3 regions of the Leuconostoc suionicum genome follow, and region 2 is predicted to be linked to each of the others. Evidence: predicted binding sites of a transcription regulator. Region 2 holds the regulator's gene; each other region holds the start of a gene.
What was found. The regulator LexA, encoded in region 2, represses DNA repair genes until DNA is damaged. The targets are predictions, from matches to a motif close to CNAACANNTGTTNG.
Positions count from the first base shown of each region.

Region 1 (4,296 bases), 820 kb from region 2:
GAGCTCGAATATATCCCTGTTTGCGCATATGGTCAAATGCTGTTTCATGCGATCCGCGTTTTCCTCTAATAATTGGTGCAAACACTTGTAATCTTGTACCCTCAGGTAGGTTATTCAATGTATATTCAACCATTTGATCGATTGTATACATGATTTTTGTACCATCTTTTGGATCATCTGGTCGCCCAACACGTGCGTATAGTAAACGGAAGTAATCATTGATTTCAGTCACCGTACCAACGGTTGAGCGTGGATTATTAGATGTTGTTTTTTGATCAATAGAGATAGCAGGTGATAAACCATCAATAGAATCGACATCTGGTTTGTCCATTTGACCTAAAAATTGGCGTGCATAAGAACTTAAACTTTCCACGTAGCGCCTTTGCCCCTCTGCGTATAGGGTATCAAAAGCTAATGATGATTTACCTGATCCAGATAGACCAGTAACGACTGTGAGTTGATTTTTAGGAATATTTACATCAATATTTTTTAAATTATGAGCGCGAGCACCGCGTATTTCGATATGATCTTTTGCCATTATTTTCTCTTTTTCGTTTATATCAGTTCAATTAAAGATTAGCACGTGTTTTTAATTCCATTACCGTATCGCGCAATTGAGCTGCCTCTTCAAAGTCCAGTGCCTTAGCTGCCGCCTTCATTTGACTGGTCATATTATCAACAATAGACTGTTGCTCATCTTTAGGCAAGTCGTTAAACGCCACCTTTGTCAAATCAACAACTTTTTCTTCAGTAGCAGCATGTGTGACAGATATCAGGTCACGAATATCTTTCTTAATTGTTTTCGGTGTAATACCATGTTGCGCATTATATTGCATCTGAATATCTCGCCTGCGGGCTGTTTCATCAATAGCTTCACGCATGGATTTAGTCACCTTATCTGCATACATGATAACGTGTCCATTTTCATTACGTGCGGCACGACCAATAGTTTGGATTAACGAACGTGGATTACGCAAAAATCCTTCTTTATCAGCATCCAATATAGCTACTAAGGATACTTCAGGAACATCAATACCCTCACGCAATAGGTTAATACCAATTAAAACATCATATTTACCCAAGCGTAAATCACGAATAATTTCCGTACGTTCAAGTGTTTTGATATCCGCATGCAAATAAGCTACTTTTATTCCCAAATCTTTCAAATAATCAGTTAGATCCTCAGCCATACGTTTGGTTAACGTTGTGATAAACACACGTTCATCACGCTCTGATCGCTTCGTTATTTCCCCGACCAAGTCATCAATTTGTCCCATGACTGGTCGCACTTCAACTTCTGGATCAAGCAACCCCGTTGGTCGAATAATTTGTTGAATAATGTGTTTTGAATCGACACGCTCATTTTCATAATCTCCAGGTGTCGCTGACATATAAATAATCTGGTTAACGTGTTTTTCGAATTCAGGAAGTTTTAATGGCCGATTATCTAATGCACTTGGCAAACGAAAGCCATAGTTAACCAACGTTTCTTTTCTAGCTTTGTCCCCATTAAACATACCGCGAATTTGTGGCATCGTGACATGACTTTCATCAATAACAATCAAAAAATCATCTGGGAAAAAGTCAATCAAAGTAAATGGGGGCTCACCCGCTTGACGGCCATCCATCCAACGTGAATAGTTTTCAATGCCACCAACAAATCCCATTTCTTCAAGCATCGCCAAATCATATTCTGTACGTTGTTTAATACGCTGCGCCTCTAATAACTTACCTTCTTTTTTGAACAGCTCAACTTGAGCGTTCATTTCTTGACGGATACCGTCCAATGCCACCTGCATTTGGTCATCATCGGTCATAAAATGTTTTGCTGGAAAAATAGCTACATGATCACGTTCTGCTATTGTTTCTCCTGTCAATGAATTAATTTCTCGGATGCGATCAATTTCATCACCAAAAAACTCAATTCGCAAAGCCATTTCATCTTGGGAAGCAGGAAAAATTTCAATCACGTCACCACGAACACGGAACGTTCCACGATGAAAATCAATGTCATTACGAGTAAACTGCACATCAATCAAATCACGCATTAATTGATCCCGCTCATATTCATATCCAACACGCAAACTGATAACATGATCCTTATACTGGTGCGGATCTCCTAAACCAAAAATAGAACTGACGGAAGCAACCACAATGACATCATTACGTTCAAGTAACGAACTAGTCGCGGAGTTTCGGAGTTTATCTATTTCATCATTCACAGCTGAATCTTTTTCAATAAACGTATCAGAGCTTGGGACGTAAGCTTCCGGCTGATAATAATCATAGTAAGAGACAAAATATTCTACTGCATTGTTAGGAAAGAATTCTTTTAACTCACCATATAACTGTCCAGCTAAAGTCTTATTATGACTTAAAACTAAAGTCGGCTTTTTTACTTCCTTAATTACATTTGAAATGGTAAATGTTTTACCTGTTCCCGTAGCTCCGAGTAGTATCTGTTCTTTAACATGATTGTTGATTCCACCAACTAATTTTTCAATAGCTTGTGGCTGATCACCGGTTGGTTCATATTTAGACTTAATTTCAAATTCATGTTCTATCTGTCGCTCTATCATTGACGTTCTCTTTTCATAAATCTGCTCAGTATTATTTCACACTTAGTACGTTATCATCCCATTATAACAAAAAACGAACAAACGTTCTACATGAGCGTTTTGTTCGTTTTTTGTTATTACTTGTCATCGTCGTCAGAATCTGTTTTTAATTCCGGTGCATCTGTGACATAGTCGCTAAGCGTTGATTTGCCTTTATTTTTGGCTAATACACTCGAAGGATTAGACTTGAGTGCTTTTTTAAGCGAAGCCAGTCCCTCAGTTTTTTTATAATTATAATTCTTTTTGTTAATAAGATTAAAATCAGAATTTGAAGTATCAAAGCGCAATAAGTCGCCTGTAATAACTGCATCGGAGTAACCCAAAACTTTTGTTGCATAAGCGGACATTTGTTTTGCAACTTTTTGCAACTTTTTATCTGATTTAAGCGTAACTTGATCACCAGTTTTAGTATTAAAATACTGGTTATTGTATTTCGTATACGTTGGCGTTATCCAATCACCATCACGGAAAACCACTTTACCATCGTACTTCGAGGACAGCATATCTTGGCCAAACATAGTCATATTATTATCTGGGATTCCAAGCACATCCATTAAAGTTGGCAACATATCAATTTCACCACCATATGTATGGTCGATACCACCTTTTAGCCCTGTCGCATGAATCATGAACGGCACTTTTTGGAAAGTAGCTAAATCATTATTAGTAATTTTATCTTTACCAAGTAACTGCGCAATAGCATCCTGATGGTTTTCAGAAATTCCATAGTGATCACCATACAGCACAAATACAGAATTGTCATACAACCCTGCTTTTTTGAGATAACTCATCAGCTCAGCGAATGCCTGATCCAAATAGTGAGCTGTTTGAACATAACCATCAACAGTTTTGTCTCCAGTTTTTGTTGCCGGGAAGCTGATATTTTGTTTATCCAAATCATATGGATAATGATTTGTTACGGTGATTAACTTCGCATAAAATGGTTGTGGGAGCTGTTCAATATACTTCGCACTATCTCGCAGAAAAATTTTATCTTTCATCCCATAACCAATGTTATAGTTTGCTTTGTTTGCATTAGCATAATAAGCTTTAGAGAAAAAGTAATTATAGCCAAACGATTTATAGGTATTATCACGATTCCAAAAACTTGCAACATCTCCGTGAAAGGCAGCGGTCGTATAGCCTCTTTGTCCTAAGATAGCTGGTAATGACTCAAACGTATTACTCGTACCATACTTGACCATGGCAGAACCTGTAGCCAAACCATATAGGGAGTTTTCTTGCATCATCTCCGCATCAGATGTCTTCCCCTGACCAACTTGGTTATAGAAATTATCAAAACTTAGTGTGTTTTGGTCATGATAGAATTTGTTCAAGTTGGGTGTGACTTCTTGCCCATCAACTTTATAATCTATTAAGAACTGCTGAAATGATTCCAAATGAATCATAAAGACGTTCTTACCTTTTTGCGTACCATAATATTGAATATTGGCAGGCAGTTTTTGCGTAGCAACAAACTTTTTTACTTTAGCTAAATCGGATGGCTTTGCTCGCTTCCGGCTTTCGGTTTGATTATAAGTTTGTACCGCGTTAAATACAGCATATTCATTCAATCCTAAATATTTAACAATGTAATTATTATCAAACGAACGAGTCAACAAACCTGAACGATCCGTTGATGCGATACCGTAATCTACTAACATCAAGATGATACCAA
Region 1 is NZ_CP015247.1:341,737-346,032, reverse strand. It holds gene uvrA (excinuclease ABC subunit UvrA) at 1-538, opposite strand, end outside; gene uvrB (excinuclease ABC subunit UvrB) at 570-2,579, opposite strand; gene A6B45_RS01935 (LTA synthase family protein) at 2,696-4,296, opposite strand, start outside.
Region 1: uvrB (excinuclease ABC subunit UvrB) is a predicted target of LexA. The motif match lies at 2,654-2,667, and genes of this name have one in related genera.

Region 2 (4,296 bases):
TTAATTTCTTAAAATTCGCCTCTGCTTTTAATGCTTCGCTCTTTGTCTGGAATTCTTCATAGTGAATCAATTTTAATGGATGTCGCGCCTTTACCCGAGTAAACTTTGCTCCTTTGCCAGACTCATGCGTCGCTAAACGACGTTGTACGTTATCCGTGAATCCACCATAAAAATAACCATCCGCTGTATACAACACATAAAAATAATAATATTTCATTCATGCCACGCTTTACCATAGAGGATGTCATGAACTTCTGATGTATAGTCATTGTCATCAGTATAGGCGATAAGGGGCGGCATAATGCGCACACCACCTGGTCGGCCAGATTTAATGGCTTCTATTAAAACCATATTGGCTTCACGGTTCGCCTTTCCATAAACAAATTGAACTCTTTTAATCATGAGCTTTCGTGCAGCAAACGCTGCAAATATATCTGCTAGTCTTTCCGGCCGGTGTACCATATAGACCTTGCCATTATTTTTCAGGAGTTTGTTGGTAATTTGGGCCAATTCAGGCAGGTTAATCATCAACTCGTGGCGCGCAATTTCATAATGTTTATCTATATTAGTCTTGGTAGTCTCAGTTAAGGGAAAATAAGGTGGATTTGTCAGAACAGTTTCAACCGAACCAGGTTGAATTTCATTAAATATATCTTTCATGTCAGCTTGAAGGACCGAAACACGTTCATGCAAATTGTTCAGTTCAATGCTGCGTTGTGCCATTTCAGCTAATTCTGGTTGTATCTCGACTAACTTTATTTTTCCAGTCACTTTCGGGGCGTAAAAAAGGCCAACTGCGCCAGTACCTGATCCCAAATCTACAGATAACCCTTTACCTTTCCCCTTTACATCAGCAAAATGTGCTAATAAAATTGCATCTAAGGAATATGAAAACATGTCTGGATTCTGGATAATATTAATATTTTGTGATGGAAGTCCATCGATACGTTCATTTGCTTTAAGAAATGGTTGTGTCATTTGCGTTTCTCTCTGTTTATCTGTAAAATTGAAATGATTTAATTTATGAGGTAAATAAATATGAAATTCTATGATTTTTTACGTGGCATTGCTGTTGCTTTAATATGGGCAGTTACTGGTCGCATTAAATACATGAATCGCGACAGAATACCCCAAAACGATAACTATGTGCTAGTTGGCCCACATCGTACTTGGTGGGACCCAGTATGGTATGCCATGGCGGCCTACCCAAAACACTTTATTTTCATGGCAAAAATTGAATTATTTAAATTCAAGCCACTTGCCTGGTTAATCAAATCAGCCGGCGCTTTCCCAGTTGATCGTGAAAATGTTGGCCCAAGCGTCATCAAAATTCCCGTACGTGAATTAAAAGATGGCAATCGCTCTTTGATAATGTTTCCTTCCGGTTCTAGACACAGTGACGATTTAAAATCAGGTTCCATTTTAATTGCACGAATGGCTGGAAAGGCAATCGTACCAGCTGTCTATCAAGGTCCTGTTAAGTTCAGTCAACTTTTCAAACGTAATAATACCACAGTTAATTTTGGTAAGCCAATTATTATTGATCGTAAAGACCGATTGAACAAAGAAAATATTGCTAAATATACTGAGCAAATGCAAAAAGCATTCCAAGAATTAGATGCTGAGATTGACCCAACTTGGAAATATGTAGATCCAAAACGTTTAGAAAAAAAATAAGCCGATTGGCTTATTTTTTTTGCGAATTGGCACTTTGTTGCTTCATCTGAGCCATCATTTGGTTCAATTTCTTTTGAGATGGTTTTTGTCCCATTGACATCATCATTGATTTCATCATTTCTTCTGAAATAGGTGGGTTTTTTGCAAGATAACTCTTCATTGAATTACGTGCCAAGAAAAAGCCACCGACCAAACCAATAACTAAAGTTAACACTGCAATTAAAATTGCTAGCCATGTGCTAATCATGCATATTCTCCTTACTAAAATGTCTGATAGTTATTATAGCACAGCCAGCAAAGGCGTGCTATAATTACTTGCAGAGTTAACGTTTTCAATATGAACCATTTTGTTCGTTACAAAAATAAACAACACAAGTTTTTATCATTTATTTAATATTAGGTTGAATTTTTACAAAAATAACGAACAAACGTTTGATTTGTTCGTGTTTTTCCGTTATACTGATGATAGTAAATTTAACAAGTAGGAAACCCATCATGGCAATTACACAAGAAAGCAAACAAATTCAAGTGCTTCGATTTATTCATGAAGCACAATCAGAAAATGGTTACCCACCAACCGTCCGAGAAATTGGTGAAGCTGTTGGATTATCATCTTCTTCAACTATTCACGGTCACATCGAACGACTAGTCAAAAAAGGTTATCTTTTAAAAGATGCTTCTAAACCAAGAGCTCGTGCGATCGAAGTAACCGATATTGGTTTAGAGATGCTTGGCATTTCAACAACACCCGGAAAAATTCCGGTACTTGGAATGGTTACAGCGGGTACACCAATTTTGGCAGTGGAAGAAGAAGCAACCGAATTTTTCCCTATTCCAGATAATTTAATGCAATTTGATGGTGACCTGTTCATGCTTAATGTTCATGGTGATTCAATGGTTAACATTGGCATCCTAGATGGAGACAAAGTTATCGTACGTAAGCAAGAGAATGCTGATAATGGTGATGTCGTTGTCGCAATGAATGATAGCAATGAAGCGACAGTCAAGCGTTTTTTCCGTGAAGCCGATCATTATCGCTTACAACCAGAAAATAACAGCATGGCGCCAATTATTTTGCAAAAAGTCTCTATTTTAGGAAAAGTCATCGGACTATATCGCGACGCTATTTATTAAAAATCAAGTAAAAAGGCTCATCAGGGATGAGCCTTTTTATTATGCTTGCCAAGCATTTGGATTTTTCTTCCAATTTTGTAAGGTTTCAACTTGTGATTTATCGAGATCCCCACGCTTTACCGCTGTTTCAATGAGTTGTGAATATGTTGTTAGCGAGTTAAATGTTAGTCCTGCTTCGTCAAAATTTTTTTTACCAGCTGGCAATTCATAAGAGAATATGGAAACAACGCCAAGTACACTTGCTCCCTCATTACGTACCGCATTTACTGCAGCCAACACAGAACCCCCTGTTGATATCAAATCATCAATCAGAACGACTTTGCGATCTTTTACCAAGGCGCCTTCTGTTTGACGACCTGCCCCGTGATCTTTAGGTTTTGAACGTACATAGATCATTGGCTTATTTAATTCTTCAGCTACCCAAGCCGAATGAGGAATACCTGCAGTAGCCACTCCACCAATAATCTCAACGTCACCATACTCTTTTTTTATTAATTCAGATAACCCCTTATAAATATTTTGACGTACCAAAGGGAAACCAATGGTCATCCGATTATCTGTATATATTGGACTCTTTATACCCGAGGCCCACGTGAAAGGTTCTTCTGGTGAAAATTTTACGGCGCCAATTTCAAGTAAATCATTAGCTACTTGTTGTTTATAGTTTGTCATTTATTTTCTCCATTCATTGACAACACGTTGATATGCAGCCACCGGGTTGGTCGATTTTGTAATTGATCGACCAACAACTAATCCAGTTGAATTCAACTTCTTGGCTTCCGCTGGCGTAGTCACACGCACTTGATCTCCAGCTGCGTCACCAGCTAAACGAATACCGGGTGTGATACGTAAAAATCGGTCATTCGTGTGTGACTTAATTAAACTAGCCTCCAAAGGTGAACTAATTGTCCCGTCTATGCCCGCCGAGTATGCGAGCTCAGCCAAATGTGCAACACTTTCTTCAATAGTTGCTGTGGTTAGTTGTATCTCTTGTATCTCAGCCTCCGAAAAAGAAGTTAGCTGTGTCACTGCAAGTAACTTTAACGCGTCACTCTTATTGGCAACAGCTGCTTCTAACATTCTTTTCCCTCCAGCTGCATGCAAAGTTAAATATTGTACATCTAGTTTTGATATATTAGCGACTGCACGACCAACAGTATTTGGAATATCGTAAAGTTTTAAATCTAAGAAAATCGTATAGCCCAATGCACGTAGTTCTGTGATGAACTCTGGTCCCGTACGATAAAAAAGCTCCATACCGATTTTCAATGCTGGCTTTTCCACTAGATCTGAAAAAGGATCCAAAAATTTGCAAGTAGTGGTTGCATCGGGAAAGTCCAAAGCAATAAAGACTGGCTGTTCTATCATTATGATCCTCCTATGTACATAAGCCGAAGCTTATTTGAAAAAGTTTAGTGCATTTCTTTCACGGTAAAACTGCGCGACTCTAATACTTCTAAGAAGGCACTAACTGTATCTAAAGCA
Region 2 is NZ_CP015247.1:1,161,096-1,165,391, forward strand. It holds gene A6B45_RS05825 (GIY-YIG nuclease family protein) at 1-217, opposite strand, end outside; gene A6B45_RS05830 (tRNA1(Val) (adenine(37)-N6)-methyltransferase) at 214-978, opposite strand; gene A6B45_RS05835 (lysophospholipid acyltransferase family protein) at 1,039-1,677, shown strand; gene A6B45_RS05840 (YneF family protein) at 1,688-1,924, opposite strand; gene lexA (transcriptional repressor LexA) at 2,173-2,811, shown strand; gene pyrE (orotate phosphoribosyltransferase) at 2,851-3,483, opposite strand; gene pyrF (orotidine-5'-phosphate decarboxylase) at 3,484-4,179, opposite strand; gene carB (carbamoyl-phosphate synthase large subunit) at 4,224-4,296, opposite strand, start outside.

Region 3 (4,296 bases), 210 kb from region 2:
ATGGCCTCTTAGCGTCTGAAATGGTGCTATAATTACACTTAATATTATTTTTATGACATAATCATGGGTTAGAAAGCGTAAAACCGTAATGAAAAAACTATTACTGACTGCTTACGGGTTCTCAACAGATAAAATCAAACGTGCTGCACTAGGATTGCTTAATATAGAACATTCTAGTAAAGCATGTATTATATCTACTTCTAGGCCAAAAGAAAAAGAGAAACATCCACAAATGCAACAAATCAGAAATGACTTATTAGAATTTAGACTAGATCAGGTTGATTTTCTTGATGTGGAGTTTGAAAATGCCAATAAACTATATGACTATGACTTGATATTTTTGAATGGAGGTTATCCATTTTATCTATTACATTTCTTGAAAAAAAGTGGTGCTGATTATATTTTAAAAGACATTAGTAGGACTGGTGTTCCAGTTTTTGGGCTAAGTGCTGGATCGATTGTAATGGGGCCTTCCATCGAATATTTGCAATATCTTTATCCAGAGGAAAACCAATTTAATGATACAGATTTAACAGGTTTGAACTTAACAAGTACTACAATTTTCCCGCATTTCAAAGAAATGTTAACGCGTGATGCTGATATTGACAAAAAATTAACTTCGTATGAAAATACAACTGGAATCAAAATTACGAGGCTTAATAATGATCAAGCTTTATCGTGTCATTGCAAAAATAAAGTCCTGATTAGTTGAATATCAAATCGGAAACTTTATACATTAAATAATGATTTAATCTCAAAATCCTAACTTTTCTAAGGAATAGCGGAATAAGGGTTGTGCTGAAAAAATGCGGATACGATCAATACAGAACTTAAATCATTAATTGACAATTCACTATCATCCATTTAAACTTTACTTATAAATAATAAGTTGAGGGAAAGAATTTGTTCAGTAGAAAACTAAGATCGTATTCTTTTCGTCTTTGTCTGTCTATTGTTGGCACTGTTATCATTGCCTTTGGGATTGTTTTATTCCGTTTGGCGAACATAGGCATTGATCCAGCGACAGCAGCAGATGTTGGTATCTCAGATACCTTCCATTGGAATTTAGGAAACTACCAGCTTGCATTTAATGCACTATTGTTCTTTGGCGTTTTGTTTTTCGATCAAACACAGTTTGGCATCGGAACATTAATCAATATGTCGTTACCAGGATACATTATTGCTTATTTTACACCGAAGTTTGAACCTATAGTTGGGCGTTGGTTTGGAAGCTTTTTTTATCTTGAAAACATATTTTTATTTGCTATTGGTATGTTTTTATTTTCATTGGGAATTGGCATATATACAAGTGTAAATCTTGGTGTTTCCCCGTACGATGCTGTTGCACCATTGTTTAACAAAAAGAAATGGGCTAGTTATCGTCTGACAAGGTCTGTTCAAGATTTATTCTTTTTTGTAGTTGCCATTATATTTGGTGGGCCACTGGGTATTGGAACTTTGTTGATTGCCACGTTAACTGGCTATATTGTACAATACTGGCGTCAGCTATTTAAAAAAATAAAACGCCACATACAAAAAACGCACAGCTTTTAGTTGTGCGTTTCGTCATTCAAAAATTAAATACAATTTATCCTCTTGCCAAACAGAACGTTTGTTCGTATAATGAATTATACAGCTTTTGTTTTGGAGACAGCATATGGTAAACAAGCAGAAAATTGAATACAACTACACGCAAGAGGAACGACGTGTGATATTTATGATTGATTCTAAAAGCTTTTATGCCAGTGTTGAGTGTGTGGAACGTAACTACAATCCATTAAAAGCATTACTTGTTGTGATGTCAGAACAAGAAAATACCAACGGCGGTTTAGTCTTGGCATCTTCACCAATGGCCAAGAAAAAATTAGGTATTAGTAATGTTACGCGTCAACGAGATATTCCTGTATGTAATGAATTAGTCATTGCTATCCCAAGAATGAATCTTTATATTCAAGAAAACTTACGAATTAACAACATCTATCGGCAATATACTGATGATGCGCACTTATTACCATATTCCGTTGATGAATCTATCCTTGATATGACGCATTCTTGGCGTCTTTTTGGAAAAACACCGGAGGAAGTTGCTTTTAAGATACAAAAGCAAGTACGGGCAGAAACAGGCATCTACTTAACTGTTGGCATTGGTGATTCACCGGTTTTAGCTAAATTAGCGCTTGATATTGAAGCCAAACATGCTAAGAATCTGACAGGAATCTGGCATTATGAAGATGTGTCACGGAAGCTATGGCCGATTACTAAACTAACTGATGTTTGGAGTATTGGCGCACGAACTGCCCGTAAGCTAAATTTGATGGGTATTCACTCAATGTATGACTTATCTCATCAAGATCCATATCTATTTCGTTCGAAACTGGGATTAATGGGTGAGCAATTGTTAGCTTTGTCTTGGGGTATTGACCGATCTGATCTGACTGAAACAATCAGGCCCAAAAATAAATCATATAGTAATTCTCAAGTTTTACCACGTGATTACAGCCAACGAGCAGAGATTGAAATCGTGATTCGAGAAATGGCGGATCAAGTTGCCACAAGAATCCGTGCCCATCAAAAGCAAGCTTGCTTAGTAAGCTTGTTTATTGGTTATTCCTTTTCTGAAAGTGAGAAACGAGAATCACATGGCTTTAGAAAACAATGTCGTATTAGTCCTACCAACGATACCAATACATTAATGACTGTTATGATCAACCTCTTCAGAAAGTACTGGCGAGGCGAGATTATTAGACACATCGGGATTGATTACGGTGGCCTAGTTGATGATACTGGAGTACAGCTTAATCTTTTTGAACAGCCTGAACACATCCTTAAAACAAACAAAATTGATCAAGTTGTCGACGAAATTCGTCAACGTTTTGGTACTACAGCTTTGATGCGAGCTATGTCTAAAGAAGTCGGTGGAACAGCCATTAACCGAGCTAGTTTGGTTGGCGGACACAACGGAGGCAACAGTTATGACTGACAATGATGATTTCACTACGATAATCAATCGCTATTTCCAAAACGATTACCGAGAACGAGGGAAAATTAAATGGAACGGCTACTTTCTGTCTGACCACACTTCTTCTTTAACCAAAGAGGGCATTCAACGAAGTGCAATAACTAAGAAATTACCCGCAATATCACTAAATGATGCGCAAGATATTTTACGACACGCTTCTGCTAATTATCATGCCGTAACCGTTCAACAAAATATTAAAGATAACGAAGGAAATCTGATTCCTAATGTGACTGGTTTAATAAATGGTTTTTCCGAATTAGGTGTCTATGTGGACCACCAATTCATAGCCTTTGAAGATATTAGAACAGTGGTAAGAAAAAAATGAATCCAATTGAAAATATTATCGCAGAGATTAATTCTTTATTCACTAAACAACCTAATACTATTTATGAAGTACGATTGGTTAATCAACGATATGCTAAAAAAGTTAATGTGTTCTTTGAATATTATCGGATTGGACATGCGACTCATTCACAGCAGATTGCTCGTTTAAATGATGAGTACCGATCTCAAATACCAGAGTTAGCGACAATGATTCATCAGGCTACTGGCCTGACGGTTAACACCAACTAATTTATTCTAATTTATTCGTGAATTAATTATCATCTAAAGTTGTTTTTAGATTCAGTATGCGTTATACTATTCGTCTTATAAACACTTCAGCCTTGGTAGATAGGGTGATTGCAATAATTAATTGAATAATGTTTGCTCCTTCAAATCTGAGTATTACTGTTAGTTACTTCACTAATTTGATATTCTATCCTAGTTGATATACAATTTAGTTATCATGATAAAAGCGCTTACAACGTTTTCATTTTTAGGAGGCCAAGGTTAGAATGTCAGATAAAAAAATATCAGCTGGATTAGCAGCTTTGAAGGTCATGGAAGGATGGGGTGTTCATACTGTATATGGTATTCCTTCCGGAACATTAAGCGGATTGATGGATGCCATGGGACATCCTGAAAATAATATTAAGTTTTTGCAAGTTAAACATGAAGAAGTTGCCGCAATGGCTGCCGTGATGCAATGGAAATTCGGTGGAAAATTAGGCGTCGCTGTCGGATCAGGCGGCCCGGGGGCTACTCACTTGATTAATGGCTTGTATGATGCAGCTATGGATAATACGCCCGTATTAGCAATTTTAGGGTCAAAGCCAGTTCGTGAATTAAATATGGATTCATTCCAAGAATTAAATCAAAATCCAATGTATGAAAGTATCGCTGTTTACAATCGTCGCGTAGCTACTGCCGAACAATTGCCTCATTTGGTTGATGAT
Region 3 is NZ_CP015247.1:950,646-954,941, forward strand. It holds gene A6B45_RS04685 (Type 1 glutamine amidotransferase-like domain-containing protein) at 89-712, shown strand; gene A6B45_RS04690 (YczE/YyaS/YitT family protein) at 997-1,554, shown strand; gene A6B45_RS04695 (Y-family DNA polymerase) at 1,658-2,980, shown strand; gene A6B45_RS04700 (hypothetical protein) at 2,973-3,344, shown strand; gene A6B45_RS04705 (hypothetical protein) at 3,341-3,592, shown strand; gene spxB (pyruvate oxidase) at 3,856-4,296, shown strand, end outside.
Region 3: A6B45_RS04695 (Y-family DNA polymerase) is a predicted target of LexA. The motif match lies at 1,606-1,619, and genes of this name have one in related genera.